Regions from separate parts of the Streptomyces sp. NBC_00727 genome, predicted to be linked through region 4. Evidence: riboswitches for the same ligand, from Rfam matches in the RefSeq annotation. Region 4 holds a riboswitch; each other region holds the start of a gene.
What was found. Region 4 has a riboswitch for cobalamin ahead of OG242_RS01710 (ABC transporter substrate-binding protein). Riboswitches for the same ligand answer to the same signal wherever they lie in the genome.

Region 1: another riboswitch for cobalamin. It lies ahead of OG242_RS22175 (ribonucleoside-diphosphate reductase subunit alpha); the one in region 4 lies ahead of OG242_RS01710 (ABC transporter substrate-binding protein).
Region 2: another riboswitch for cobalamin. It lies ahead of cobN (cobaltochelatase subunit CobN); the one in region 4 lies ahead of OG242_RS01710 (ABC transporter substrate-binding protein).
Region 3: another riboswitch for cobalamin. It lies ahead of OG242_RS05930 (cobalamin biosynthesis protein); the one in region 4 lies ahead of OG242_RS01710 (ABC transporter substrate-binding protein).

The regions. Positions count from the first base shown of each region.
Region 1 is NZ_CP108981.1:4,862,008-4,869,035, reverse strand. Features, by position in the region: gene OG242_RS22195 (extracellular solute-binding protein) at 1-884, opposite strand, end outside; gene OG242_RS22190 (GntR family transcriptional regulator) at 1,166-1,936, shown strand; gene OG242_RS22185 (DUF3311 domain-containing protein) at 2,178-2,432, shown strand; gene mctP (monocarboxylate uptake permease MctP) at 2,429-4,045, shown strand; cobalamin riboswitch at 4,103-4,234, shown strand; gene OG242_RS22175 (ribonucleoside-diphosphate reductase subunit alpha) at 4,376-6,787, shown strand; gene OG242_RS22170 (ribonucleotide-diphosphate reductase subunit beta) at 6,787-7,028, shown strand, end outside.
Region 2 is NZ_CP108981.1:5,713,212-5,720,239, forward strand. Features, by position in the region: gene OG242_RS25930 (precorrin-2 C(20)-methyltransferase) at 1-791, opposite strand, end outside; gene OG242_RS25935 (precorrin-8X methylmutase) at 788-1,414, opposite strand; gene cobG (precorrin-3B synthase) at 1,474-2,868, opposite strand; cobalamin riboswitch at 2,907-3,061, shown strand; gene cobN (cobaltochelatase subunit CobN) at 3,128-6,874, shown strand; gene OG242_RS25950 (L,D-transpeptidase) at 6,888-7,028, opposite strand, start outside.
Region 3 is NZ_CP108981.1:1,340,924-1,347,951, reverse strand. Features, by position in the region: gene OG242_RS05940 (putative cobaltochelatase) at 1-1,846, opposite strand, end outside; gene OG242_RS05935 (cobyric acid synthase) at 2,041-3,582, opposite strand; gene OG242_RS05930 (cobalamin biosynthesis protein) at 3,579-4,577, opposite strand; cobalamin riboswitch at 4,700-4,833, opposite strand; gene OG242_RS05925 (hypothetical protein) at 4,978-5,211, opposite strand; gene OG242_RS05920 (anion permease) at 5,245-6,516, opposite strand; gene OG242_RS05915 (class II aldolase/adducin family protein) at 6,649-7,028, shown strand, end outside.
Region 4 is NZ_CP108981.1:363,954-370,981, reverse strand. Features, by position in the region: gene OG242_RS01730 (acyl-CoA dehydrogenase) at 1-571, shown strand, start outside; gene OG242_RS01725 (hypothetical protein) at 568-723, shown strand; gene OG242_RS01720 (acyl carrier protein) at 814-1,056, shown strand; gene OG242_RS01715 (beta-ketoacyl-[acyl-carrier-protein] synthase family protein) at 1,053-2,276, shown strand; cobalamin riboswitch at 2,326-2,512, shown strand; gene OG242_RS01710 (ABC transporter substrate-binding protein) at 2,576-3,604, shown strand; gene OG242_RS01705 (FecCD family ABC transporter permease) at 3,601-4,686, shown strand; gene OG242_RS01700 (ABC transporter ATP-binding protein) at 4,683-5,462, shown strand; gene OG242_RS01695 (PRC and DUF2382 domain-containing protein) at 5,559-6,554, opposite strand; gene OG242_RS01690 (adenosylcobinamide amidohydrolase) at 6,824-7,028, shown strand, end outside.

The DNA of each region.
Region 1 (7,028 bases), 4.5 Mb from region 4:
TTCGGGTTGCCGTTCTCACCCGTGGTGACGCTGCCGGCCTCCCAGGCCTGGCCGTAGATGACCGCGGCCTTCTCGTTGGCCATGACGTTGGCGTGGTCCTGCTCGTCCTTCGTCTGGTCGGCCTTGTTGTACTTCTTGACCAGGTCGATGAAGTGCTGGATGCCCTTCTGCGCCTCGGGGGTGGAGAGGCTGGCCTTCCACTCCTTCGAGCCCTCGTCGTACTTGGCGATCTGGCCGCCCTCGGCCGCGACGTAGGACATGGCGGCGTACCAGTAACGACCCGGGTAGTACAGGGACGAGGCGCGCTTGTCCTTCTTCGCGAGCTTGGCCTGGACCTTGTCCATGGCCTTGAGGAAGTCGTCCTCGTTCTGCGGGAGGGCGTCGCTGCCGGTGCCGGCCTTCAGCATGTCCTTGTTGTAGACCGCGAGGCGGGCGGAGGCGTAGTAAGGAACGCAGTAGATCTTGCCCTCGTAGGAGCAGGTGTCCTTCAGGCCCTTGATCCAGGTGTCCGAGTTCTCGTACTTCGAGGTGTCGATCTCGCCGAGCGCACCGTTGAGGATGTACTGCATGGTCTCGGTGTTGCCGAGCTCGACAACGTCCGGGAACTTGTCGCCACCGAGGGAGGTGTCGAGCTTCTTGACCTTGTCAGCCCAGCCCTGGTACTGGATCTTGACGTTGACCTTCGGGTACTTCTTCTTGAACTGGGCGTTGACGTCCTTGACCAGTTCGGGCCAGGTCGACTGGGCCTCGCCCATGAGCCAGACAGTCAGGTCTTCCTTGCGGTCCTTCGGGTCCTTCGAGGACGTCTTGTCGTCCGAACCACACGCCGCGATGGAAACCAACATGCCCGCGACGCCGATCGCCGCGATGAGCTTGCGCTTCACGCCACCCTCCTCAGGGATGCTGCAACCCCTCCCCCACCGCGCGAAAACGTCGACGAGTACCTCTGGGGCTGGGACCTGGTCTTTAATGGTTTAGACCAGTACCGGGAGCTTGGCCTAGACCTTTAGGGGTGTCAAGGGTGTATAAGAAGTGCACTCGCGTCCGTTATAGGACCGACACCTGAGGGAGGGCGACGAGCCGTGACCGGACCGTGCCACCATGTGAGCCGCGACAGACGGAGGAGCCGGTGACGGCAGCAACGCAGCAGTCGGGAAGGCGGGCCATGGGTGCCGACGGGGGCAGTTCGGAGAACGAGACGGGCGCGGGCGCCGGTACGCGCACCGCGCGCGTACCGAAGTACTACCGGCTGAAGCGACATCTCCTCGACATGACGGACACCATGCCGCCGGGGACCCCCGTGCCCCCGGAACGGACCCTGGCCGCCGAGTTCGACACCTCGCGCACCACCGTGCGCCAGGCTCTCCAGGAACTGGTCGTCGAGGGCCGGCTGGAACGCATCCAGGGCAAGGGCACCTTCGTCGCCAAGCCGAAGGTCTCGCAGGCCCTGCAACTCACCTCGTACACCGAGGACATGAGGGCCCAGGGGCTCGAACCGACCTCGCAGCTCCTGGACATCGGCTACGTCACCGCCGACGACACCCTCGCCGAGCTGCTCGACATCAGCGCCGGCGGACGCGTCCTGCGCATCGAGCGCCTGCGCCTGGCGAGCGGCGAGCCGATGGCCATCGAGACCACGCACCTCTCGGCCAAGCGCTTCCCGGCGCTGCGCCGTTCACTGGTCAAGTACACCTCGCTCTACACCGCGCTCGCCGAGGTGTACGACGTCCGGCTGGCGGAGGCCGAGGAGACCATCGAGACCTCCCTGGCCACCCCGCGCGAGGCCGGGCTGCTCGGCACCGACGTGGGACTGCCGATGCTGATGCTCTCCCGGCACTCGCTGGACGAGCAGGGCGAACCGGTCGAGTGGGTGCGCTCGGTCTACCGCGGCGACCGCTACAAGTTCGTCGCACGCCTGAAGCGTCCGCTGGACTGACCCACCGCACACACGTGCTCCCCGAACGGCCCCCGGACCCGCCCCCGGGGGCCGTTCGGCGTTCCCGGGAACCGGGTTGGCCTGGACCAACCACCGGATGTTTGCCGTCATTCCGGTCATCCGGCCGGCCGGTGACGACCGTTGCCGGACCGCAATGCGGACAGGGGGTGACGGTGGCCGGATCCCTCGCCTAGATTTCCTGCGCATCACAGGTGATCAGCGAGGGGACGGAGTCGCCGCCATGCCGGAAGAACCAGAAGGAAAGCCACCCACCGTCACACCGATGCGGGTGGTCATCGCCCTGTGCCTCGTCGCGCCGTTCGTGGCGATGCTCTGGGTGAGTTCGTACGCGAAGACCGACCCGACCTTCATCGGCATCCCGTTCTTCTACTGGTACCAGATGCTCTGGGTGCTGATCTCCACCGTGCTCACCATGGTCGCGTACAAGCTGTGGCAGCGTGACCAGCGCGCCCGCAAGGGGGGTGCGTCGGCATGAACGACGGCGTGAACGGCGTCGCGCTCGGCGTCTTCGTCTTCTTCTTCCTGGCCGTCACGGTCATGGGCTTCCTGGCCGCCCGCTGGCGCAAGGCCGACAACGAGGCCAGCCTCGACGAATGGGGCCTGGGCGGACGGTCGTTCGGCACCTGGGTCACCTGGTTCCTGCTCGGCGGCGACCTCTACACCGCGTACACCTTCGTCGCCGTCCCCGCGGCGATCTACGCGGCGGGCGCGGCCGGATTCTTCGCGGTGCCCTACACCATCCTGGTGTACCCGCTGATCTTCACCTTCCTGCCGCGCCTGTGGTCGGTCTCGCACAAGCACGGCTACGTCACCACCTCGGACTTCGTCCGCGGGCGGTTCGGCTCCAAGGGGCTCTCGCTGGCCGTCGCGGTCACCGGCATCCTCGCCACCATGCCGTACATCGCGCTCCAACTCGTCGGCATCCAGGCGGTGCTGGACGTGATGGGCGTCGGCGGCGGCGAGAACACCAACTGGTTCGTCAAGGACCTGCCGCTGCTCATCGCGTTCGCGGTGCTCGCCGCGTACACGTACTCCTCGGGCCTGCGGGCGCCGGCGCTGATCGCGTTCGTCAAGGACGGGCTGATCTACCTGGTCATCGCCGTGGCGATCATCTACATCCCGATCAAGCTCGGCGGCTTCGACGACATCTTCGCCTCCGCCCAGGACAAGTTCACCAAGGCGGGCGCGGGCGGCCTCGCACCCGCCGCGGCCGGTCAGTGGGGATACGCGACCCTGGCGCTCGGGTCCGCACTGGCGCTGTTCATGTACCCGCACTCGATCACGGCGACGCTCTCCAGCCGCAGCCGTGAGGTGATCCGCCGCAACACCACGATCCTGCCGCTGTACTCGCTGATGCTGGGCCTGCTCGCGCTGCTCGGCTTCATGGCGATCGCCGCCGGCGTCAAGGTGGACAACGGCCAGCTCGCCATCCCGCAGCTGTTCGAGAACATGTTCCCCGACTGGTTCGCGGGTGTGGCGTTCGCCGCGATCGGCATCGGCGCGCTGGTGCCGGCCGCGATCATGTCGATCGCCGCGGCGAACCTGTTCACGCGCAACATCTACAAGGACTTCCTGAAGCCGGACGCGACCCCCGCGCAGGAGACCAAGGTCTCCAAGCTGGTCTCGCTGCTGGTAAAGGTCGGCGCGCTCGCCTTCGTCCTCACCATGGACAAGACCGTCGCGATCAACTTCCAGCTGCTCGGCGGGATCTGGATCCTCCAGACGATGCCGGCCCTGGTCGGCGGCCTGTTCACCCGGTGGTTCCACCGCTGGGCGCTGCTCGCCGGCTGGGCGGTCGGCATGATCTACGGAACGGCCGCCGCGTACGGGGTCGCGAGCCCGACGCAGAAGCACTTCGGCGGGTCCTCCAAGGAGATCCCTGGCCTCGGCGAGATCGGCTACATCGGCCTCACGGCCTTCGTGCTGAACGTCGTGGTCACCGTGGTCCTGACCTTCGTCCTGAACGCCGTGAAGGCGCCCGCAGGGGTCGACGAGACCTCCCCGGGCGACTACACCGGGGACGCGGGCGACCCGGGCGTCCAGGAGAAGCTGCCGCCGGCCACGGCGGGGGCGCCGGGCGGCCACTGACCACACACATTCACGCACGCGACACAAGATGTGGGGGCTGCCCGATGGGGCGGCCCCCACATGTATGCTCATGCTCGCTGTCGCCGCAGGGGAATCCGGTGCGAATCCGGAACTGTCCCGCAACGGTGTATTCGGTGTGCTTTCGCGCACCCGTGAGTCCGAGGACCTGCCGACAGCGCATCCGGCTCGACCGAACCGGATGCCCAGACGTCCGGGCCTCGTGGATGGGCCGGTGGACGCCGCACGGAGTGCCGCCCCGCCGGGGACCGCTCCTGCCCGGCTGCCCCCTCTCCCCCCGCCGGCCCAGAGCCGAGCGAGGGAGAGCACCACGTGACCATCGCGCCAGCCGATCCGGCCTCAGCGCCGAAGACGGCCGAGTCCGAAACCACCGGACCCGCGGGCGACGGGCCCGGCACCGCACTGCTGCGGACCCTGACCGACCTCACCGCCGACCTGCCCGACACCGACCCGGGCCGGGTCGCCGCCGCAGCCCTGCGCGGCCGCAACGCCCGCTCGGACGAGGCGGAGCTGCGCTCGCTGGCCACCGAGGCCGCCGCGGGCCTCATCTCCGAGGACCCCGCCTACTCCCGGCTCGCCGCCCGCCTGCTCACCCGGACCATCGCGGACGAGGCCGCCGGCCAGGGCGCCACCTCGTTCTCCGCCTCCGTCGCCGTGGGCCACCGCGAGGGCCTGATCGCGGACCGCACCGCCGCGTTCGTGACGCTGCACGCGGCCGCGCTGGACGCCCTGGTGGAGCGGTCGCTCGCGGACGGGGCCGACGACCGCTTCGGGTACTTCGGGCTGCGCACCCTGCACAGCCGCTACCTGCTGCGCCACCCGCTCACCCGCCAGGTCATCGAGACGCCCCAGCACTTCATGCTCCGGGTCGCCGCCGGGCTCGCCGAGGACGACTCCGAGCGCGCGCTGGACGAGGTCGCCGCGCTGTACGGGCTGATGAGCCGGCTGGACTACCTGCCCTCCTCGCCGACGCTCTTCAACTCCGGCACCCGCCACCCGCAGATGTCCTCCTGCTACCTGCTGGACTCGCCGCTGGACGAGCTGGACTCGATCTACGACCGCTACCACCAGGTGGCGCGCCTGTCGAAGCACGCGGGCGGCATCGGCCTCTCGTACTCCCGCGTCCGCGCCCGGGGTTCGCTGATCCGGGGCACCAACGGGCACTCCAACGGCATCGTGCCGTTCCTGAAGACGCTGGACGCCTCCGTGGCCGCCGTGAACCAGGGCGGCCGGCGCAAGGGTGCCGCCGCCGTCTACCTGGAGACGTGGCACGCGGACATCGAGGAGTTCCTGGAGCTCCGCGACAACACGGGCGAGGACCAGCGGCGCACGCACAACCTGAACCTGGCGCACTGGATCCCGGACGAGTTCATGCGCCGGGTCGACGCGGACTCCGCCTGGTCGCTGTTCTCCCCGGCGGACGTGCCCGAGCTGACCGACCTGTGGGGCGACGACTTCGACGCCGCGTACCGGGCGGCCGAGGCGAAGGGCCTGGCCCGCAAGACCATGCCGGCCCGCGAGCTGTACGGCCGGATGATGCGCACCCTGGCGCAGACCGGACAGGGCTGGATGACGTTCAAGGACGCCTCCAACCGCACCGCGAACCAGACCGCCGAGCCCGGCAGGGTCGTGCACTCCTCGAACCTGTGCACCGAGATCCTGGAGGTCACCGACGACGGCGAGACGGCAGTCTGCAACCTCGGCTCGGTCAACCTCGGGGCGTTCGTCGTCGGCGGCTCGATCGACTGGGAGCGGCTGGACGCCACCGTGCGGACCGCGGTGACCTTCCTCGACCGGGTCGTCGACATCAACTTCTACCCGACCGAGCAGGCCGGCCGGTCCAACGCCCGCTGGCGGCCGGTGGGCCTGGGCGCCATGGGCCTCCAGGACGTCTTCTTCCAGCTGCGGCTGCCCTTCGACTCCCCCGAGGCCCGGGCGCTCTCCACGAAGATCGCCGAGCGCGTCATGCTCGCCGCGTACGAGGCCTCCTGCGACCTCGCGGAACGGTCGGGTCCGCTGCCCGCCTGGTCGGAGACCCGGGCCGCGCGCGGGGTGCTGCACCCGGACCACTACGACACCGAGCCGGCCTGGCCGGAGCGCTGGGACGCGCTGCGGGCCCGGATCGCGAAGACCGGGATGCGCAACTCGCTGCTGCTGGCCATCGCCCCGACCGCGACGATCGCCTCGATCGCGGGCGTCTACGAGTGCATCGAGCCCCAGGTCTCCAACCTCTTCAAGCGCGAGACGCTGAGCGGTGAGTTCCTCCAGGTCAACGGCTATCTGGTGGACGAGCTGAAGCGGCTCGGCGTGTGGGACGCGCGGACGCGTGAGGCGCTGCGCGAGTCGAACGGCTCGGTGCAGGGCTTCGCCTGGATCCCGGCGGACGTGCGGGCGCTGTACCGCACCGCGTGGGAGATCCCGCAGCGCGGCCTGATCGACATGGCGGCGGCCCGTACGCCGTTCCTCGACCAGAGCCAGTCGCTGAACCTGTTCCTGGAGACGCCGACGATCGGGAAGCTCTCCTCGATGTACGCGTACGCCTGGAAGCAGGGCCTGAAGACGACGTACTACCTGCGGTCCCGCCCCGCGACCCGGATCGCCCGTGCCGCGTCCGGCAGCGCGCCGGCCGCCGCCCCCATCCCCGTACAGCAGGCGCAGGGTCCCGACGCGGACGCCGTCGCCTGCTCCCTGGAAAACCCCGAGTCCTGCGAGGCCTGCCAGTAATGAGCTCCCACAACGAGAAGAACCTGCTGGACCCGGGCTTCGAACTGACCCTGCGGCCCATGCGCTACCCGGACTTCTACGAGCGCTACCGGGACGCGATCAAGAACACCTGGCACGTGGAGGAGGTCGACCTCCACTCCGACGTGGCGGACCTCGCGAAGATGACGCCCGCCGAGCAGCACCTGATCGGCCGGCTGGTGGCGTTCTTCGCGACCGGCGACTCGATCGTCGCGAACAACCT
Region 2 (7,028 bases), 5.3 Mb from region 4:
GGACCCGTGCCGACGACGGTCACCTCGCCGTCGCCCGGGGCGCGTTCGGGGCGGGCGTCGATCCGGCTCGGCAGGACGGCGACCGCGAAGTACGGCACCGAGTCCGCGTCCGTGTCCGCGAGTTCGCCCAGCCGCTCCCCGGCCATCGTGGCCCGCTCGACATAGCGGGCCTCGGGCAGCCGGCCCGACGCCTCGAACGCGCGGCGCACGGCGGGGAAGGTGCGGCCGAGCTTCATCACCACGGCCGCGTCCGTCGCGGCCAGCCTGGCCGTCAGCTCCTCCTCCGGCAGGGTGCCGGGAAGGATCGTCAGGACCTCCTCGCCCTCCGCGAGCGGGGTGCCGAGCCGGGCGGCGGCGGCGCTGACCGAGGTGACCCCGGGGATGACCTCGGTGGGGTAGCGGTTGGCGAGCCGCTTGTGCATGTGCATGTACGAGCCGTAGAAGAGCGGGTCGCCCTCGGCGAGCACGGCGACCGTGCGCCCCGCGTCCAGGTGCGCCGCGAGCCGGGCCGCCGCCTCGGTGTAGAAGTCCTCCATCGCGCCCCGGTATCCGCCCGGATGGTCCGTGGTCTCCGTCGTGACGGGGTAGACCAGGGCCTCCTCGATGTGGTCGGCGCGCAGGTGCCTGGCCGCGATGGACCGGGCGATCGACCGGCCGTGCCGGGCGCTGTGGTACGCGACGACGTCCGCCCCGGCGATGACCTCCACCGCGCGCAGGGTCATCAGGTCCGGATCCCCGGGGCCGAGCCCGACCCCGTAGAGCCGTCCCGTCTTCTGCTCGCTCACGGTCACTCTTCCTCGCTGGCGATGGCGTTGAGCGCGGCGGCGGCGATGGCGCTCCCGCCGCGCCGGCCGCGCACGATCAGGTGGTCGAGCCCGGACGGGTGGGCGGCCAGGGCGTCCTTGGACTCGGCGGCGCCGACGAACCCGACCGGCACCCCGATGACGGCCGCGGGGCGCGGGGCCCCCTCCTCGATCATTTCGAGCAGCCGGAACAGGGCGGTCGGCGCGTTCCCGACGGCCACGACCGCGCCGTCGAGGCGGTCCCGCCACAGCTCCAGGGCCGCCGCCGAGCGGGTCGTGCCCAGCTCCGCCGCGAGCCCGGGCACCGCCGGGTCGGACAGGGTGCACACCACCTCGTTGTCCGCGGGCAGCCGCTTGCGGGTGACGCCGCTGGCGACCATGGCCACGTCGCACAGGATCGGCGCGCCGGCCCGCAGCGCCGCGCGGGCGCGGGCGACCGCGTCGGGCGTGTAGCCGATGTCGCGTACGAGGTCGACCATGCCGCACGCGTGGATCATCCGGACCGCGACCTGGCTCACGTCCGCGGGCAGGCCGGCGAGGTCCGCCTCCGCCCGGATGGTGGCGAAGGACTGGCGATAGATGGCCGGTCCGTCCTTCTCGTACTCGTGCACAGTGGTGTCGCTCTCTTCATCGGGCGGGGGGTCGGGCGGAAAAGTGTGGGGTGGGGAAGTCAGGTGCGGGTGGTGCGGGCCGCCGCCACGGCGGTGGCCAGCGCGGCGGGGTCACCGGCGACGCGCTCCGGCTCCCCGGTCCGGCCGCCGTCCCGTACGACGGAGACCCGGTAGCCGCCGTCCGTTCCGGCGACGACGTCGACCCACTCACCGCGTGGGTGGCCGCACCGCCGTTCGCACCCGGACCAGTGGACCGGCAGCGCGGTCCCGGGCGGCGCGACGGGCGGGGCCGCTGCTTCCGCGTCAACCCGCACATCGGCCAGGGACTTCGCGCATCCGGGCCGGCCGATGCAGGCGCCGACCCCGGACCACGGCGACCGGTCCCCGGTGACCAGGCCGGCGGCCCCCAGCGCGTCGAGCGCTCGGGGCGCCCGGTCCCGCCGGACGCCGGGCACGACGACTCCGCGCCACGGGGTGAGCCGCAACTCGCCGGCGCCGTGGTCCCGGGCGAGGTCGGTCAGCGTCCGCCACCGGACCGCGTCGGCGCGCCCGAGCGGCAGCCCGACGGACAGCGCGTCCGTGTCGCCGGGGCCGGTGACCACACCGAGCACCGGGGGGGCGGCGGCCGGCACCGGTACGGTCCCGAGGACGACGGACAGCCCGACGGCACGCAACCGCCGTACCACCTCGTCGAACAACGGCGCGGCACCCCCGGGCAGGTCGGCGACCCGCCACGCACCGGAAGCGACGCGCGCACCGGCCCCGGAATCCGCACCGGCCCCCGAATCCGCACCGGAACCGCCCGCAGCCTCCAGGAACACCACCGCCGCGAGCAGCGCCGCTCGCGGCGCCTCGTCCCCCGCAATCCGCGCGACCGGCTCCAGCCCCCCGATCCGCAGCTCCGCGTCCCCGTCGTCCCGCGCCCGCAGCGTCACATCCGCGCCCAGCGCGTCCACATCGCCGCGGCCGTCGTCGAGCGCGAACAGGAACCGCCCCGAAAGCCCGGCCGCCTCCTCGCTCGCGCAGACCAGCGCGTCCAGCGCGGTCAGCCACGGGCGGACATCGCGCGCACCGAGCCCGTCGAGCCCGGACAGCGGAGAGGCCACCACATTGCGGACCCGCTCATGCCGCCCGGAGGGCAAAAGTCCCATTCCGCTCATCCGGGAAGCCAGTTCGGCGCCGCACTCCGCACCCAGACCGCGCAGCTGCACATTGCCGCGCGAAGTGAGATACAGCTCACCATCGCCCAGCCCGCCGGCCAACTCCCGCAGCCCGTCCGCCTGGTCCCAGGTCAGCACACCACCGGGCACACGGACGCGCGCCAACGCCCCGTCGTCCGCCCGGTGGAGCCGCAGCGCACCGGGGCAGGCGTCGCCGCGAGCCCGGAAACGGGCGTCGTCGGGCTGCGCGAAACGGGGGGCTGGGGGAGGCATGGCGGCGAGCATACCGACCATCTCATCCGATCCGTATGGCCCATCGTCGCCCTCAGGCCCTTACTATGCCCAGTGACGGACCTCCGGGTCCGTCGTCGCCACAGACGGCGACAGGGGAGGAAGCCCGGTGCGATTCCGGCGCGGTCCCGCCACTGTGAGCTTGGTCCCACCAGGACCGGGCGAGTCAGGAACTCCCTTCCCCGCACGTTCGGCAGGTCCGGGCAGGGGAGCTCTCGACACCGCCCGGGGCGTGGACACCCCGAGGAAGGCCAGACGCCGCATGATCCTGCTCCTGTCGACGTCCGACACCGACCTGCTCAGCGCCCGTGCCTCCGGCGGACCGGTCGGCTACCGGTACGCGAACCCCTCCCGGCTCCCGCTCCAGGACCTGCCCGTGCTGCTCGACGGCACCGACCTCGTCGTCGTACGCCTCCTCGGCGGTGTGCGCGCCTGGCAGGACGGCCTCGACCAGGTCCTGGCCACCGGCCGCCCCGTCGTCGTCCTCACCGGCGAACAGGCCCCCGACGCGCAGCTGATGGCGGCCTCCACCGTCCCCATCGGGATCGCCGCCGAGGCCCACGCCTACCTCGCGCACGGCGGCCCCGCCAACCTGGACCAGCTCGCCCGCTTCCTGTCCGACACCGTCCTGCTCACCGGCCACGGCTTCGAACCGCCCGCCGCCGCACCCTCCTGGGGCCCGCTGGAGCGCACACCCGGCGCGACCGAGGACGGCGCCCCCACGGTCGCCGTGCTCTACTACCGCGCCCACCACATGAGCGGCAACACCGCGTTCATCGAGACGCTGTGCCGGGCCGTCGAGGCCCAGGGCGCCCGCGCCCTCCCGCTGTACGTCGCCTCGCTGCGTACCCCCGAACCCGAGCTCATCGCAACCCTGCGCGCCGCCGACGCGATCGTCACCACGGTCCTCGCGGCGGGCGGCACCCGGCCCGCCGAGGCGTCCGCCGGCGGCGACGACGAGTCCTGGGACGCGGGGGCGCTCACCGCGCTCGACGTCCCGATCCTCCAGGCGCTCTGCCTCACCAGCTCCCACACGGACTGGCAGGACAACGACGAGGGCGTCTCCCCGCTGGACGCCGCCAGCCAGATCGCCGTCCCCGAGTTCGACGGCCGCCTGATCACCGTCCCGTTCTCCTTCAAGGAGATCGACGAGGACGGCCTGCCCTCCTACGTCGCCGACGACGAACGCGCCGCCCGCGTCGCCGGCATCGCCGTCCGCCACGCCCGGCTGCGCCACATCCCGAACGCCGAGAAGCGCCTCGCGCTCGTCCTGTCCGCGTACCCGACCAAGCACTCCCGTATCGGCAACGCCGTCGGACTCGACACCCCCGCCAGCGCGGTCGCGCTGCTGCGCCGGCTGCGCGAGGAGGGCTACGACTTCGGCGACGAGGAGGTCCCCGGCCTCGCGTCCGGCGACGGCGACGAGCTGATCTACGCCCTCATCGAGGCGGGCGGCCACGACCAGGAGTGGCTCACCGAGGAACAGCTCGCCCGCAACCCGGTCCGTATCCCCGCCGCCGACTACCGCCGCTGGTACGCCACCCTGCCCGCCGAACTCCGCGAGGCCGTCGAGCAGCACTGGGGCCCGCCGCCCGGCGAGATGTTCGTGGACCGCTCGCGCAACCCGGAGGGCGACATCGTCCTCGCCGCCCTGCGCCGCGGCAACCTCCTCGTCCTCATCCAGCCGCCGCGCGGCTTCGGCGAGAACCCGATCGCGATCTACCACGATCCCGATCTGCCGCCGTCGCACCACTACCTGGCCGCCTACCGCTGGATCGCCGCCCGCGCCGACGACAACGGCTTCGGCGCCGACGCGATGATCCACCTCGGCAAGCACGGCAACCTGGAGTGGCTGCCCGGCAAGAACGCGGGCCTGTCCGCCGCCTGCGGCCCGGACGCGGCGCTCGGCGACCTCCCGCTCGTCTACCCGTTCCTCGTCAACGACCCGGGGGAGGGCACCCAGGCCAAGCGCCGGGTGCACGCCACGCTCGTGGACCACCTGGTGCCGCCGATGGCCCGCGCCGACAGCTACGGGGACATCGCCCGCCTCGAACAACTCCTCGACGAGCACGCCCAGATCGCCGCCATGGACCCGGCCAAGCTGCCGGCGATCCGCGCCCAGATCTGGACCCTGATCCAGGCCGCGAAGCTCGACCACGACCTGGGGATCGAAGGACGCCCCGAGGACGAGGGCTTCGACGACTTCATCATGCATCTCGACGGCTGGCTCTGCGAGATCAAGGACGTCCAGATCCGCGACGGCCTCCACGTCCTGGGCGGCGCCCCCACAGGAACCGCCCGCGTCAACCTGGTCCTGGCCATCCTCCGGGCCCGCCAGATCTGGGGCGGCAAGACCTCCCTCCCGGGCCTCCGCGAAGCCCTGGGCCTGGACGAGTCGGCAGCCACCCGCACGGCCGCGGACACGGTGGAGGAACAGGCCCGCGCCCTGGTCCAGGCAATGGAGGACGCCAACTGGAAGCCGGTATCTCAAGCCCCTGCGGCGATCGACCGGCCGAATCAAGCCCCTGCGGCGATCGAGCAGCCACATCAGGCGCCTGAGCCAATCGTGCAGCCAATTCAAGCCCCTGCGGCGATTGAGCAGCGGGGTCCGGGGCAGAGCCCCGCGCAGACGACCCGCACACCGCTCCACGACCTGGACCCAGACGTCGCGGCGATCCTGAACTTCGCCGCCGAAGAGGTCGTCCCCCGCCTGGCCAGGACCACAGACGAACTGGACCACTGCGTACACGCCCTCCAGGGCGGCTTCGTCCCCGCAGGCCCCTCCGGCTCCCCCCTCCGCGGCCTGGTCAACGTCCTCCCCACCGGCCGCAACTTCTACTCCGTGGACCCCAAGGCCGTCCCCTCCCGCCTCGCCTGGGAGACCGGCCAGGCCCTGGCCGACTCGCTCCTGGAGCGCTACCGCACGGACAACGGCGACTGGCCGGTGTCCGTGGGCCTCTCCCTCTGGGGTACGAGCGCCATGCGCACCGCCGGCGACGACGTGGCCGAGGCGTTCGCGCTGCTCGGCATCCGCCCGGTCTGGGACGACGCCTCACGCCGCGTCACCGGACTCGAACCGATCCCCGCAGCCGAGCTCGGCCGCCCCCGCATCGACGTCACCCTGCGCATCAGCGGCTTCTTCCGCGACGCGTTCCCGCACACCATCGGCCTGCTCGACGACGCGGTCCGGCTGGCCGCATCCCTCGACGAACCGGCCGAGCTCAACCACGTACGGGCGCACACACAGGCGGACCTGGCCGCGCACGGCGACGAACGCCGCGCCACCACCCGTATCTTCGGCTCCCGTCCCGGCACGTACGGTGCCGGGCTGCTCCAGCTCATCGACTCCCGCGACTGGCGCACCGACGCCGACCTCGCCGAGGTGTACACGACCTGGGGCGGCTACGCCTACGGCCGCGACCTGGACGGCTGCCCGGCCCGGGAGGAGATGGAGACCGCGTACAAGCGCATCGCGGTGGCGGCGAAGAACACCGACACCCGCGAGCACGACATCGCGGACTCCGACGACTACTTCCAGTACCACGGCGGCATGGTCGCCACGGTCCGCGCGCTGAAGGGGACCGCCCCGGAGGCGTACATCGGGGACTCGACCCGCCCCGAAACGGTCCGCACCCGCACGCTGACCGAGGAGACCTCCCGCGTCTTCCGCGCCCGCGTCGTCAACCCCAAGTGGATCGAGGCGATGCGCCGCCACGGCTACAAGGGGGCGTTCGAGCTCGCCGCGACCGTCGACTACCTCTTCGGGTACGACGCCACGACGGGCGTGGTCGCGGACTGGATGTACGACAAGCTGACCGAGACCTACGTCCTGGACCCGGCCAATCGCGCCTTCCTCGAACGTGCCAACCCGTGGGCCCTGCACGGCATCGCGGAACGCCTTCTGGAGGCCGAGTCGCGCGGCATGTGGGCCAAGCCCGACCCGGCCGTCCTGGAGGCGCTGCGCGAGGTCTTCCTGGAAACGGAAGGAAACCTGGAGGGCGAGGACTGAGCGACGACGGCCCTCAGCCGGCGGTGCCGGGCTTCACACCCCACACGTACACGACGTCGTCCAGCGCGAGCAGGTCCCACAGCTTCGCCGCGTCGTCCACGGTGAGGTTGACGCAGCCCGCGGAGCCCCCGCCGTCGTAGAGGTCGCCCGGGTG
Region 3 (7,028 bases), 980 kb from region 4:
GTCCGCCGGTCGCGCGCCCGTCCGTCACCACGACCAGCAGCGCCCGCCGGGACGGGTCGCGCAGCCGCTCCACCCGCAGCACGTCGTGGGCCTTGAGCAGCCCGGCGGCCACCGGGGTGCGCCCGCCGGTCGGCAGCGACTCCAGCCGGGCCGCCGCCGCGTCCACCGACGAGGTCGGCGGCAACGCCAGCTCCGCCTCCCGGCCCCGGAAGGTGATCAGCCCGACCTTGTCGCGCCGCTGGTAGGCGTCCATCAGCAGGGACAGCACCGCGCCCTTCACGGCGCCCATGCGCTGCCGGGCGGCCATCGACCCGGAGGCGTCCACGACGAACAGCACGAGGTTGCCCTCGCGCCCCTCCCGCGTCGCCTGCCGCAGATCGTCCCGCCGCACCACCAGGCCCCGCCCGGACCGGCCCCGCGCCCGCTGGTGCGGGGCGGCGGCCAGGACGGTCGCGGCCAGATGCAGCTTGGTCAGCGCGCCCTCGGGCCGCCGCGCACCGGTGGTCCGCCCGTGCTCGGTGCGCGCCCGGGACCGTCTCCCCGCCGCGCCCTCGCCGAGACCGGGCACGCTCAGCATCTTCGTACGGAACGGCTCACCGGCCCGTACGGGCTGCTGCTCACCGCCCTGACCCGGCACGGGCGCACCCGGCTCGGGCGCACCCGGCTCGGGCGTACCCGGTTCGGACTGCTCCGAGCCGTCCCGGCCGGGCGTGTCGTCGGCGCCGTCGGCCGGCGGGGGCGGCGTGTCGGGCCCGTCCCCCTGCGGCGGCAGCCCGCCGCCACCTCCGTCGCCACCGCCGTCACCGGGACCGTCCGGCTCCGGATCGTCGTCCCCGCCGCCGTTCTGCTCCAGCGTGTCGTCGAGCTTGTCCTCGTCGAGCCCCGGCGCGTCGAAGGGGTTGCGCCGGCGCCGGTGGGGGAGCGCGAGCAGCGCTGCCTGCCGGACGTCCTCGGCGAGTACGTCGGTGCGCCCCGCCCACGCGGCGAGCGCGGTGGCGGTCCTGGCCATCACGATGTCGGCGCGCATCCCGTCCACCTCGAAGGCCGCGCAGGTCGCCGCGATCTGCCGCAACGCCAGGTCGCCGAGCCGCACTTCGGGCAGCAGCGCCCGTGCGGCCGCGATCCGCTCCCGCAACTCCGCTTCCTCGGGGGCCCAGCGCGCCGCGAAGCCCGCCGGGTCGTCCTCGTACGCGAGCCGCCGCCGCACGACCTCCACCCGCTGGTCCGTCTCCCGGGAGGCCGCGACTTCGACGGTCAGCCCGAACCGGTCGAGCAACTGGGGCCGCAATTCGCCCTCTTCGGGGTTCATCGTGCCCACGAGCAGGAACTGCGCCGCATGCCGTACGGAGACGCCTTCGCGCTCGACATGGGAGGCGCCCATGGCTGCGGCGTCGAGCAGGACGTCAACCAGATGGTCCTGCAGCAAGTTGACTTCGTCGACGTACAGAATGCCGCGATTCGCGGCGGCCAGGAGCCCCGGCTCGAAGGCTTTCACACCCTCCGAAAGAGCCCGTTCGATATCGAGCGCGCCGACGAGCCGGTCCTCGGACGCGCCGATGGGCAATTCGACGAGGCGTGCCGGACGTGACGTCGACGAGTCATCGTGATGTGGCCCGTCAGGGCAGGTGGAGTCCGGCACATGCGGAGCACACGAAAAGCGGCAGCCAACGACAACGTCGACCTTGGGGAGAAGAGCCGTGAGCGCGCGTACGGCAGTTGACTTCGCTGTTCCCTTCTCGCCGCGTACGAGCACCCCGCCCACGGCGGGGCTGATCGCGTTGAGCAGCAGAGCGAGTCGAAGACTGTCCTGCCCGACAACTGCGGCGAACGGGTATGGCCTGGTCATATCGCATCACTCCTTCGAGTGGCTGAGAACCGAAGTGGAGAGGTGTGGCTTCCTCGGACCCGCAGAATTGACGTCTGCTCCTCGTTCGCGCGGGGATGTTCCGCTCCTGCACGACCACCTGGTGGAACTGCTGTTTTGCTCCCCGCCCGAGCGGGGATCGCCAGGAAACGTCCGGAGCCTCGCTTGCTGAAGGTTCATGCGGGCACCGCGGGCGCTCCCGGCGGGATGAACGGCAGCCCGGACGGCGCGCCCGACTCGATGAGCCGCCACAGCGCGCCGGTGTCCGCGTGCTCCTCGATCAGGTCGCCGAGGCGGTCGAGCTGCTCCTCGCGCAGCGCGGCGAAACAGGTGTCGGGGGCGGGCACGAAGCGGCGGCCCGCGGTCCGGGCGATCTCCGTCAGGAACCGGCGGCGGAACGCGTCGCTCTCCAGCGAACCGTGCCAGTGCGTGCCCCACACGGCCCCCGAGCGGCAGCCGTCCAGCGGCGTGCCCCGCCCGTCCGTCAGGAACGGCTCACCGCCGCGCACATCGGCGACGCCGTGGTGGATCTCGTACCCCTCGACGGGCGCACCGAGCGCCTCGCCGGCCGGCCGGGCGAGGGTCTTCTCGCGGTCGAAGCGCACGCGCACGGGCAGCAGACCGAGCGCGTCGACCTGCCCGGCGCGCGACTCGACCTCGTCCTCGATGTGCTCGCCCAGGATCTGGTAGCCGCCGCAGATGCCGAGCACCGGCCGGCCCTCGGCGGCGCGCCGTCGCAGCGCGTCGGCGAGCCCGCGTTCGCGCAGCCAGCCGAGCGCCTTCACGGTGCCCCGGGTGCCGGGCACGATGACGAGGTCCGCGTCGGCCAGCTCCTCGGGCCGGTCCACGAAGCGGACGACGACGCCCGGTTCGGCGGCGAGCGCGTCCACGTCGGTGAAGTTGGACATCAGCGGGATCGCGCACACGGCGACGCGCAGGACGTCCTCGCCGTGCGGCGGGGCGACCGTCGACTCCCGTACGGTGCCGCGCAGCGACACCCTGAGGCCGTCCTCCTCGTCGATGCCGAGCCCGTGCGCGAACGGCAGCACCCCGTAGGTGGGGCGGCCCGTCAGGTCGCGCAGCATGTCGAGGCCCGGCTCCAGCAGCGAGACGTCGCCCCGGAACTTGTTGACCAGGTACCCCGCGATCAGCTCCTGGTCCTCGGGCGCGAGCAGCGCCGTCGTGCCGAAGAACGAGGCGAAGACCCCGCCCCGGTCGATGTCCCCGACGACCACGACCGGGAAGCGCGCCGCGCGGGCGATGCCCATGTTCACGATGTCCGTGCGCCGCAGGTTGATCTCTGCGGGCGAGCCCGCGCCCTCGCAGATCACCGCGTCGTACGTGCTCCGCAGCTGCTCCAGGCAGCCCGTGACGGTGGACAGCAGCTGTTCCTGCCGCCCGCCGTGGTAGCCGCGAGCGCTCATCTCGCCGACCGGCCGCCCCATCAGGACGACCTGGCTGGAGCGGTCGCCGCCGGGCTTGAGCAGCACCGGGTTCATCAGGGCGGTCGGCTCGACACGGGCTGCCTGGGCCTGCATCGCCTGGGCGCGGCCGATCTCGGCGCCCTCGCGGGTGACGAAGGAGTTCAGCGACATGTTCTGCGCCTTGAACGGTGCGACCTTCACCCCCCGGCGTACCAGCCAGCGGCAGATGCCCGCGGTGACGACGCTCTTGCCCGCGTCCGAGGTGGTCCCGGCGACCAGCAGTCCGCCGCTCATATCGCTCTCCGTCCAGAAAGGTGACCCCGGCCGCGCCCCGCTCCCGCGAGCCGGCGCGCCACCGCTCCCGCGCCCAGCCGGGCCGCCACGGTGACGCCGAGGGCGAGCACACCCACCCGGCGCGACAGGCGCACGGCACGCTCGATGTCCCCGGTCTCCACCGCACGCCCGGCCTCCCCGTTGAGCACGGGCCGGTGTTCGACACGGCCGCCGTAGGCGAGGGTCCCGCCCAGCCGTACGCCGAGCGCCCCGGCGAACGCGGCCTCCACCGGGCCCGCGTTGGGGCTCGGGTGCTTCGCGGCGTCCGCCCGCCAGGCCTGTACCGCCTCCCGGGGCCGGCCGCCGGCGGTCACGGCGAGCAGGGCGGTGAGGCGGGCGCCCGGCCAGCCCGCGAGGTCGTCGAGCCGGGCCGAGGCCCAGCCGTACCGCCGGTAGCGGGGCGACTTGTGGCCGACCATCGCGTCGAGCGTGTTGGCGGCGCGGAAGCCGACGAGCCCGGGGACACCGGCGAGGGCGCCCCAGACGAGGGCGCCGACCACGGCGTCCGAGGTGTTCTCGGCGACGGACTCGACGACGGCGCGTGCGATCCCGGGCCCGTCCAGCGCCTGCGGGTCGCGCCCGCACAGGTGCGGCAGCCGCTCCCGGGCCAGCTCGATGTCCCCCGCGGTGAGCGCCCCGCCGATGGCGCGGGCCTCGCGCCCCAGCGACGTACCGCCGACGACGGACCAGGTGGCGGCGGCGGTCAGGGCGACGGACGCGGCGGGGCGGCGGCGCAGGGCGCGGGCGGCCAGCGCGGTGCTCCCGGCGGCGCCTCCCGCGCAGACCAGGGTGTGCAGGGCGCCCCAGCCGCGGTGGTCGCGCCAGAGCCGGTGTTCGACGCACGCCGCGGCCCGCCCGAAGGCGGCGACCGGGTGCCCCCTGCGGGGGTCACCGAGCAGCAGATCGCCGATCAGACCGGCGGCGGCACCGTACGCGTAGATGCGATCGGCACGCACGGTTCAGCCGGCCGTACCGGTGTCCGCCGACAGGAGCGGTGGGGAGTAGGTCGCACGGCAGCCGGGCATGGCGATATGTCCTCACTCAGGGTCCGCGCCCTGGTTCGACGTGACGGCGACGAGAGTCTCCTGGCTTCCGGATCGGCGGATTCCCCCGGTCTTCCAGCCCGCTCGCGCGGGCCGTGACGTGCGGTGGTGGAGGACCGCTCCCCGGTGACAGTGGCGGGACCGCGCCGGATTCGCACCGGCTTCCTCTGCTGTCGCCGTAATGGCTCCGGCAGTCCACCACGCCCCGCGAACGCCCGTCAACTCGCCGTGACCTGCGACGGTGCGGTGTGGGCGGACGCACATCGGGCCGGACGCGCACGAGGTGCGTCCGGCCCGGTGGTGAGGTGGTGCGTCAGGCGACGATCAGATAGATGCCGTACGCGACCGCCGCCGCGCACAGCCCGAAGCAGACGTACGCCCCGGCGCGGGCCAGCAGGACCGAACCGCCCGCCGGACCGCCCTGCGCGGCCGGTTCCGGCTGCTTGGAGAGGCCGACGATGCCGAGGGTGAAGAGGCCCACCAGGGCGACGGTGGTGACGAGGGAGACGCCGAAGACGGTGCCCAGAGCTGCCCAGTCGATGTTCATACGGGGTGTCCTTTACCGGAGTACCGGGGTCTCTCAGACCGTGGCGGGTCGGGCCGGATCGGCGGCGACGGGTCCGGCGGGCGCCGGGATGGTGGCGGAGAGGTCGTGCGCCTGGGCCACGGTGGGCGGCGGGCTCACGGCCGCGATGGCCTGGGTGACGACACCCGCGGGCTCGGCCGGGGCCGCGTCCCCGGAGCCGGGGGTGACATCGCCGTGACCGACGGGCTTGCGGCGCGAGAGCACCCAGATCGCCCCCGAGCCGGCGATCAGCAGTGCCGCGACGACCACGACGCCCCAGGTGCCCTGCTTGGTCAGGAACTCCGCACCCGCCCCGACCAGACCGGCGGCCGGCAGGGTCAGGCCCCAGGCGACGAACATCCGCGTGGCGGTGGACCAGCGGACCACCCCGCCCTTGCGGCCGAGGCCCGCGCCCATCACGGCCCCGGAGCAGGACTGCGTGGTGGAGAGGGAGAAGCCGAGGTGCGAGGAGGCCAGGATGACGGTGGCCGCGCTGGTCTGGGCGGCGAAGCCCTGCGGGGGCTTCAGCTCGGTCAGGCCGCTGCCCATGGTGCGGATGATGCGCCAGCCGCCCAGGTAGGTGCCGAGCGCGATGGCGAGACCGGCGCTGACGATGACCCAGACCGGCGGGTTGGAGCCGGGGGAGAGGACGCCGCCGGTGACCAGGGCGAGCGTGATGATGCCCATCGTCTTCTGCGCGTCGTTGGTGCCGTGGGCGAGCGAGACGAGCCCGGCCGAGGCGATCTGCCCCGCCCGGTAACCCTTGGCGGTCGCCTTCTCCTGGGCGTCGTTCCGGGTCTTCCCGCCGATCCGGTACGTGAGCCGGGTGGCCAGGAGCGCGGCCACGCCGGCCACGATCGGGGCGGCGACGGCGGGCAGCAGCACCTTGGTGACGACGGTGCCGCCGTTGACCGACGACCAGCCGGCGGACATCACCGCGGCGCCGATGAGGCCGCCGAACAGTGCGTGGGAGGAGCTGGACGGGAGCCCGACCAGCCAGGTCAGAAGATTCCACAGGATGGCGCCGACGAGCGCCGCGAAGATGACCTCGGTTCTGAGGCCGTCCTCATTGACGATCCCGCCGGAGATGGTCTTGGCGACCTCCACGGACAGGAACGCGCCGACCAGATTGAGAACGGCGGACATCGCGACCGCCGTCTTGGGTTTGAGGGCGCCGGTCGAGATGGTCGTGGCCATCGCGTTGGCGGTGTCGTGGAAACCGTTCGTGAAATCGAACACTAGAGCTGTCACGATCACTATCGCGAGCAGCAGCGTGATGTGTTCCATTTACCCAGGCAATCGTTCGACGTCATTGGCACGTGGAACGTAGGCAACTTGAGTGAACGGAAGATGAACTGAGCAGGGCGTTGCGGTGACCCCGGCGGCGGTGGCCGGGCGGGGCCCGGAAAGGATCTTCCTATGAGTGACGGACAGCACGAGGCGATCGCCCGGGGATGGCAGGCGGTCGTCGCCACGGCCCGCCGGACGGCGGCCGAGGGACTGGTCGTCGGAACCTCCGGGAACGTCTCGCTGCGCATCGGTGACACGGTGCTCGTCACGCCCAGCGGAGTGCCGTACGAACGGCTCCGCCCCGAGGACCTGACCGGCGTCGATCCGGAAGGCAACCAGATCCTCGGAACACTGGCCCCCACCAGCGAACTCCCCCTTCACCTGGCCATCTACCGGAACACCGGGGCGAGGGCCGTCGTGCACACCCACGCGGTCCACGCCACCGCCGTCTCCACGCTCGTCACCGAGGTCCCGCCGGTCCACTACGCCGCCGCGATGCTCGGAGGCAC
Region 4 (7,028 bases):
CGCCAGGGCCGCCGCCGCCCTGCTCGCGGCCGGCCCCGCGCACGAGCCGCCCGCCCCGGCCACCGGCGACCTCACCGATCCGCGGTTCCTGGCCGGACTCCTGGCACGGGCGGAGGAGCTGTGGTTCGCGCGCGCCGGCGCCCGCATGGCACCGGTCGCACACGGCAACCCCCTGGAGCGGTGGAACGCGGCATCGGGCCCCGCGCTGCGCGGGGTCGACGCGCACGCCTGCCGGGAGGCGGCCGAGGCGTACGCCGACGCGGTCGAGGCGCTGCCGGCGGGGGCCGACCGGGACCGGCTGGACGAGCTGGCCCGGTTGTTCGCCCTCGGCCGGGTCGCCCGTGTCAGCGGGGACCTCCTCGCGGCCGGCCACCTGAGCACCGGTCAGGTCGAGGCGCTGACGGACCACACCGAACAGCTCGTCGCCGCGGTGGCGACCCATCTCGCCGAGCTCGCCGACTCCTTCGCCTTCCCCGACGAGGTGCTCGCCGACTGGCCGATCACGGGCGCCCGCTACGCCGACGCCTACGACGATCCCGACGCCCACTGGCACAAGGAGGCACGGCGATGAGGGGCGCCCGGGCGCGCCGCGCCGCGGGGGCCGTACAGGGACTCGGGGCCGGGGCCGTGCTCCTCGCGTACTGGACCACCGTCGCCCTGCTCGCATGGTGGACCGGAGGCCCGCGGACGAGCGGTGGCGAATCGGTTCGCCGCAAGGCGTAACCGGATCGACGCTGCTCAGTTGTTCCGGCGGCGGGCCGTGCGCACCGGCGTCGGGCACCCGCACCGAATGGCCATGAGGAAAGGAAGACCATGAGCTCGATCGACCCCCGGATCACCGACGTACTCAGCCGTACCTTCAAGGTTCCGGTGGCCGAGATCGTCCCGGAATCCACCATGGACAGCTTGGACATGGACTCCCTGGCCGCCGCGGAGTTCGCCGTCGTCCTCCGGGAGGCCTCCGGGGTCGAGCTCGATACCGGCGTCCTGACCCGGGGGACCACCCTCGCCGAGCTCACGGCGCACCTCCACGCGGCGGCGGGCGTCGCCCGATGAGGACACCGGCCATCGCCATCACCGGGCTGGGCATGATCACCCCGGTCGGCAACGACACCGAGTCCACCTGGGACGGGGTGTGCGGCGCGGTGAGCCCGGCCCGCACCGTCCCCGCGCTCGAAGGGTGCGCGATCGACTTCGCCTGCGTCGTCGACGGCATCGATCTGGACGCCGCGATCGGCCGCCGTACGGCCTTCCGCATGGGCAGGTACGTCAAGTTCGCGGTCCTGGCCGCCCGGGAGGCCGTCGCCGACGCCGGGCTCGACCCGGCGGGCTGGGACGGCAGCCGGGTCGCGGTCGTCGTGGGCACCAGCAGCGGCGGCTCCGCGCACCTCACGGACCAGGCGCTGGTCCTGGAACGGCGGGGTCCTGAGGCCACCTCGCCGGCCGGTGTCCTGCTGACCATCCCCAACATGCCGGCCGCCGAGATCGCGATCGAGATGCGGGCCACCGGACCCAGCATGGCCCCCTGCACGGCCTGCTCGTCCGGTGTCACCGCGCTGTCCGTCGCCCGGGACCTGCTGGCCACCGGGCAGTGCGACGTGGCCATCGCGGGGGCCACCGAGTCGACGGTCTTCCCGATCGCCATGACCGGGTTCGCCCGGTCCGGGGCCGCCGCCCGCGCGGACGGCGACCTGTCCCGGCTCAGCCGGCCCTTCGCCGCGGACCGGGCCGGACTCGTCATGGGTGAGGGCGCGGCCGTCATGGTGCTGGAACGCGCCGCCGAAGCCGAGGCCAGGGGCGCCGAACCCCGGGCCCTGCTCGCCGGCACCGGCGCCACCACGGACGCCCACCACCCCACCAGCCCGCACCCCGACGGCCGGATCGCCCGGGCCGCCGTCGAGGCCGCCCTGCGCGACGCGGGCTGGCGGGCCGACGAGGTCGAGCACGTCAACGCGCACGGCACCGCGACCGTACGCAACGACGCCGCCGAGGCCGCGCTGATCAGCCGCGTGTACCCGCACCGGCCACCCGTCACCGCCCCCAAGGGCGTGCTCGGCCACTGCATGGGCGCGGCCGGGGCGATCGAGGCGGGGCTGACGATCCTCACCCTCCAGCGCGGGGTCGTCCCACCCGTCGCGAACCTGGACGCCCCCGCGCCGGGGTTCGACATCGACTGCGTCACCAAGCAGCCGCTGGTGCGGCCCGTCCGCCGCGCGGTCAGCCACTCCTTCGGCTTCGGCGGGCACAACGCGGTGGTGGCCCTCCAGCGTCCGTGAGCGGCCGCCCGTGACGACCACGGGCGCCGCTGAACTGGCCGGACGCCCGTGGTAGCGTGCCAAGGCCAGTCGAACTCCACGTGGGAGTCAGGGAATCCGGTGCGAATCCGGAACTGACGCGCAGCGGTGAGGGGGACGGGCGGGGCCACGGCCACTGGGAGACCATCGTCCCCCGGGAAGGCGTCCCGTCCGCGTGAACCCGAGTCCGAAGACCTGCTGGCGACCGCCGCCCGGGACCGGGCGGCGGGTTCCGTACAGCGGGCCCCGCGCATGGGCCCAGAGACGCCGAGGTATGTCCCGTGCCGCCCATACGTTCCGCCGCCCTGCTCGCCGCCGCCCTCCTGCTCCTGACGGCCTGCGGCGGGTCCCCCGCCGAGAAGGCCGACGCACCGGGCAAGGCGGACGGCTATCCGGTCACCCTCAACAACTGCGGGCGCACCGTCACCGTGGACGCCCCGCCCCGGCGCGCCGTCTCCGTCGACCAGGGCACGACGGAGATCCTGCTCTCGCTCGGCCTGCAGGACCGGATCGCCGCCACCGCCACCTGGACCGACCCGGTGATGAAGGGCCTGGAGAAGGCCAACGCGGGCGTGAAGCGGATCGCCGACAACCGGCCCTCGTCCGAGAAGGTCCTCGACCAGGAGCCCGACTTCGTCACCGCCGACTTCGAGTCGACCCTCGCCAAGGGCGGAGTCGCACCCCGCGAGCAGTTCGAGAAGCTGGGCGTCCCCACCTACGTCTCGCCCGCCGACTGCACGGCGAAGGACAACACCAAGGACGGCGACGGCGTCCGGACCGGCGCCCTGACCATGGACAGCGTCTACGGCGAAGTGCGCGACCTCGCCCGGGTCTTCGGCGTCCCCGAGCGCGGCGAGAAGCTCGTCGAGCGGCTCCGCACCCGTATCCGCAAGGCCACCGACGGCATCGACGCCTCCGGCACCTCCGTCATGTACTGGTTCGCCAACTCCGAGTCCCCTTACCTGGCGGGCTGCTGCGGGGCGCCGGGCATCATCACCCGGGAGCTCGGCGTGACGAACGTCTTCGACGACACCCACGACGAGTGGCCGCAGATCAACTGGGAGACCGTCGCCGACCGCAACCCGGACGTCCTGGTCATCGGCGACCTCACCCGCAAGTCACAGACCGCGGAGAGCGCATCCGGGAAGATCGCCTTCCTGGAGTCGAACCCCGTCACGAAGAAGATGGACGCCGTACGCCACGAGCGCTACGTCCTCCTCAGCGGTCAGGCCATGAACCCGACCATCCGCACCGTCGAGGGCCTGGAACAACTGGCCGCCGCACTCCGCGAGTTCGGGCTCGCGGGGTGACCGGCACCCAACGGACCGCGGCGCCGCGCGAACACCCGGCGCCGACGGCCGTCGCACGCCCCCGCCTGCGGGCCCTGAGCGGCGGGCTCCTGTGGACCGGCGGCGCCCTGCTGCTCGCCCTGTCCATCGCGGTCGCCGTCACCATCGGCCCGGCCCGGATCTCCGTCGGGGACGTCTGGTCCGCCGTCGCCGCCCACCTCGGCATAGGCGAACCACGGCTCAGCCCCATCCGCGACGGCATCGTCTGGAACCTGCGCATGCCGCGTACCCTGCTCGCCGCCGTCTGCGGTGCCGGGCTCGCGGTCTGCGGGACCGTCATGCAGTCCCTGCTGCGCAACCCGCTGGCCGACCCGTTCGTCCTCGGCGTCTCCTCCGGGGCGTCCACCGGCGCGGTCCTGGTCGTCGTGCTCGGCGTGGGCGGGGGAGCGGTGACGTTGCCGGCCGGGGCGTTCATCGGGGCGCTCTGCTCCTTCGCGCTGGTGATGCTGCTCAGCCACACCCTCGGCGGCTCCACCGACCGGGTCGTGCTCTCCGGAGTCGCCGCCATGCAGCTGTTCTCCGCGCTCACCTCCTTCGTCGTCATGACGGCCGCCGACGCCGAGCAGACGCGCGGTGTGCTGTTCTGGCTGCTCGGTTCGCTCGGCGGCGTCGGCTGGACCGATGTGTGGATCTGCGCCGCCGTCCTCGCCGTGAGCCTGCTGATCTGCCTCGGCCACGCCCGGACGCTCGACGCGTTCGCCTTCGGCCAGGACGCTGCCGCCGCCCTCGGCGTGAACGTCGCACGCACCCGTACCGTCCTGCTCTGCACGACCGCGCTGCTGACCGCCGCGCTCGTCAGCTCGGCCGGCGCCATCGGCTTCGTCGGCCTGGTCCTGCCGCACGCGGCCCGTGCGCTCACCGGCTCCGGACACCGCAGGCTGCTGCCGGTCACCGCACTGGCCGGGGCCGTCTTCCTGGTCTGGGTCGACACGCTCGCCCGGACCGTCCTCGATCCCCAGGAGGTCCCGGTGGGCGTCGTCACCGCCCTGATCGGCGTGCCCGCCTTCGTCCTCGTCCTCTACCGCACCAGGCGGGCCGCATGACCGGAACAGCGGCCGAGGGCCTGAGCGCCGCCCGCGTCAGCCGGGAAGCCGGCGGCCGGCTCCTCCTGGACGGCGTGACGCTCGCCCCCGAGCCGGGCACCACCGTGGGACTCATCGGCCCCAACGGCTCCGGCAAGTCGACTCTGCTGCGCATCCTGGCCGGCGTCCTCGCCCCGCACGCGGGCGTCGTCACCCTGGACGGCGAACCCCTGGCCGCCGTCGGCCGGCGCGCGGTGGCCCGGCGGGTCGCCGTCGTCGACCAGCACGCCGTCACCCAGGACGAACTGAGCGTCCTGGACGTCGTACGCCTGGGCCGCATCCCGCACCGCCGCGCCTGGGCCGCGCCCACGGGCGGGGACGCGGCGGCGGTGGACGAGGCGCTGGAGCGTACCGGCCTCACCGCCCGGCGCGACCAGTCCTGGCACACGCTCTCCGGCGGGGAGCGCCAGCGCGTCCAGATCGCCCGCGCACTGGCCCAGCGGCCGCGCGAACTCCTGCTGGACGAGCCGACCAACCACCTGGACATCCAGCACCAGCTGGAACTGCTCTCCCTGGTGGCCTCGCTGCCGCTGACCGCCGTCATCGCCCTGCACGACCTCAATCTGGCCGCCATGTTCTGCGACCGGATCGTGGTCCTGAGCGGGGGGCGGGCGGTCGCGGGCGGAACGCCCGGGCAGGTGATCACCGAGGAGCTGATCGAGGACGTCTACCGGGTGCGGGCCGTCGTGACAGCGGACGGGCCGCAGGACAGGCCCTCCGTACGCTTCCTGCCCTGACCGCCCCGGCACCGCCCGGGCACACGAGAGGGCGGACCCGTCGGCGGGCCCGCCCCTCGCTTGTGGTGCGGTGCGGCAGTCATGCCGGTGCGGGGGTCAGCGGTGGCGTCCTCGGCCCATGTCGCCGCCGGTGTCCTTGCCACCCATGTCCTTGCCGCCCTTGGTGGTGCCGTCCGCGTAGTCGATCTGCTCCTTGCGCAGTTCGGCGGAGACCTCCTTCTGCTCCGTCACCTTCTGGGTCTCCATCCGGACGCGTTCGACCGGGATGGTCTCCTTGCGCGTTGTGGCGCGTTCCGCGTGCAGGGTGACCTCCACGTCCTGCTCCGTCAGGTCGCCCGCGCGCGCGGCCGTCTTGTCGCCGGGCTGCAGGGGCTCACGGACCACGCGTACCTCTTCGTGCGAGACCGGCACGCTGCGCGTGACGTTCTCGGTGACGACGTACTTGTGCAGACGGGCCCTGCCGCTCTCGTACTCCTCGGTGCCGATGTGCAGCTGCTCCTCGGAGCGGATCATCTCCTCCTTGCCGCCCAGGTCGGCGCCCGACCGCTGGGCGCCGGCTCCGGCCAGCGGACGGCCCGCAGCCGTGCCCGCGGTGTCGGTGTCCCGGTGCCGGCCGGTGCCGGCCGCCTGGGTCCGGTCCGTGCCTGCCGCACCCATGGCCCCGGCCCCGGCCCCGGCTGCAGCGCCGGCGCCCGCCGCACCCATGGTCCCGGTGCCCGTGGTCGTCGGTGCGCCGGTCCCGGAACGGTCGCCGAGGTTGCTCTTGGTGTTCCGGGTCAGGCCGTAGTGGCGGTACAGCTCCTCCTCCTCGGACACGGACAGATGTGCGTCCGCGTCCACCCTCGGAGCTTCCTTGACCTGGTCCTTGCCGTGGGAGATGTGCAGGTCGGAGCCCACTCGACGGGCTCCGGCGAGAGGCACGAAACTCTCCTTCATGCCGAACAGGCCGGTCTTCACCGTGATCCAGTCCGGGCGGCCGGTGCTGTCGTCGACATACACGCGGCCCACGTTGCCGATCTTCTCGCCCTCGGTGTCGTACACCGTCAGGCCGTCGAGCTCTCCGGAATCCGTGAAACCGTCAGCGGCTCCCATATCCGATTCCTCCTCGCCCGGGCGCGTCCTGTGGGTGGGTCCAGCAGAGAAGGCGCGTCCGGATTCCATCGCGCCTCACCCGGATGGACGCTGCAACCGCCCGGCCACCGGGGCCGGGGCGCGGCATCCGCATCGGACCGGCGCAGCCCCCGTGTGACGCGGGTGCGGGGCTCTTGCGCCCGTTACGCCAATCGGGTGAACGGGCCGGGTGCCGGGCACCGGAGGCGGGGGAACGGGGGCGGCTCCCGGCAGCCCCGGACCCGGCACATATGATCAGCGGGTCCACGCCGACGTCCCGCCGTGCCACCCGGGGGTGCTCCATCCGTTCCGTACGCATCCGGCTCCCCGGGCAACGCGGGGAGCTGCTCGCCCGGCACGAGGACGGCGTGGACCTGCACCATCTCGTATGGCGGCTGGGGCCGGGCTGGCGGGTGTGCAGCAGCGCGGTCCTGGGCGGCGGCATCGGCCCGCGCG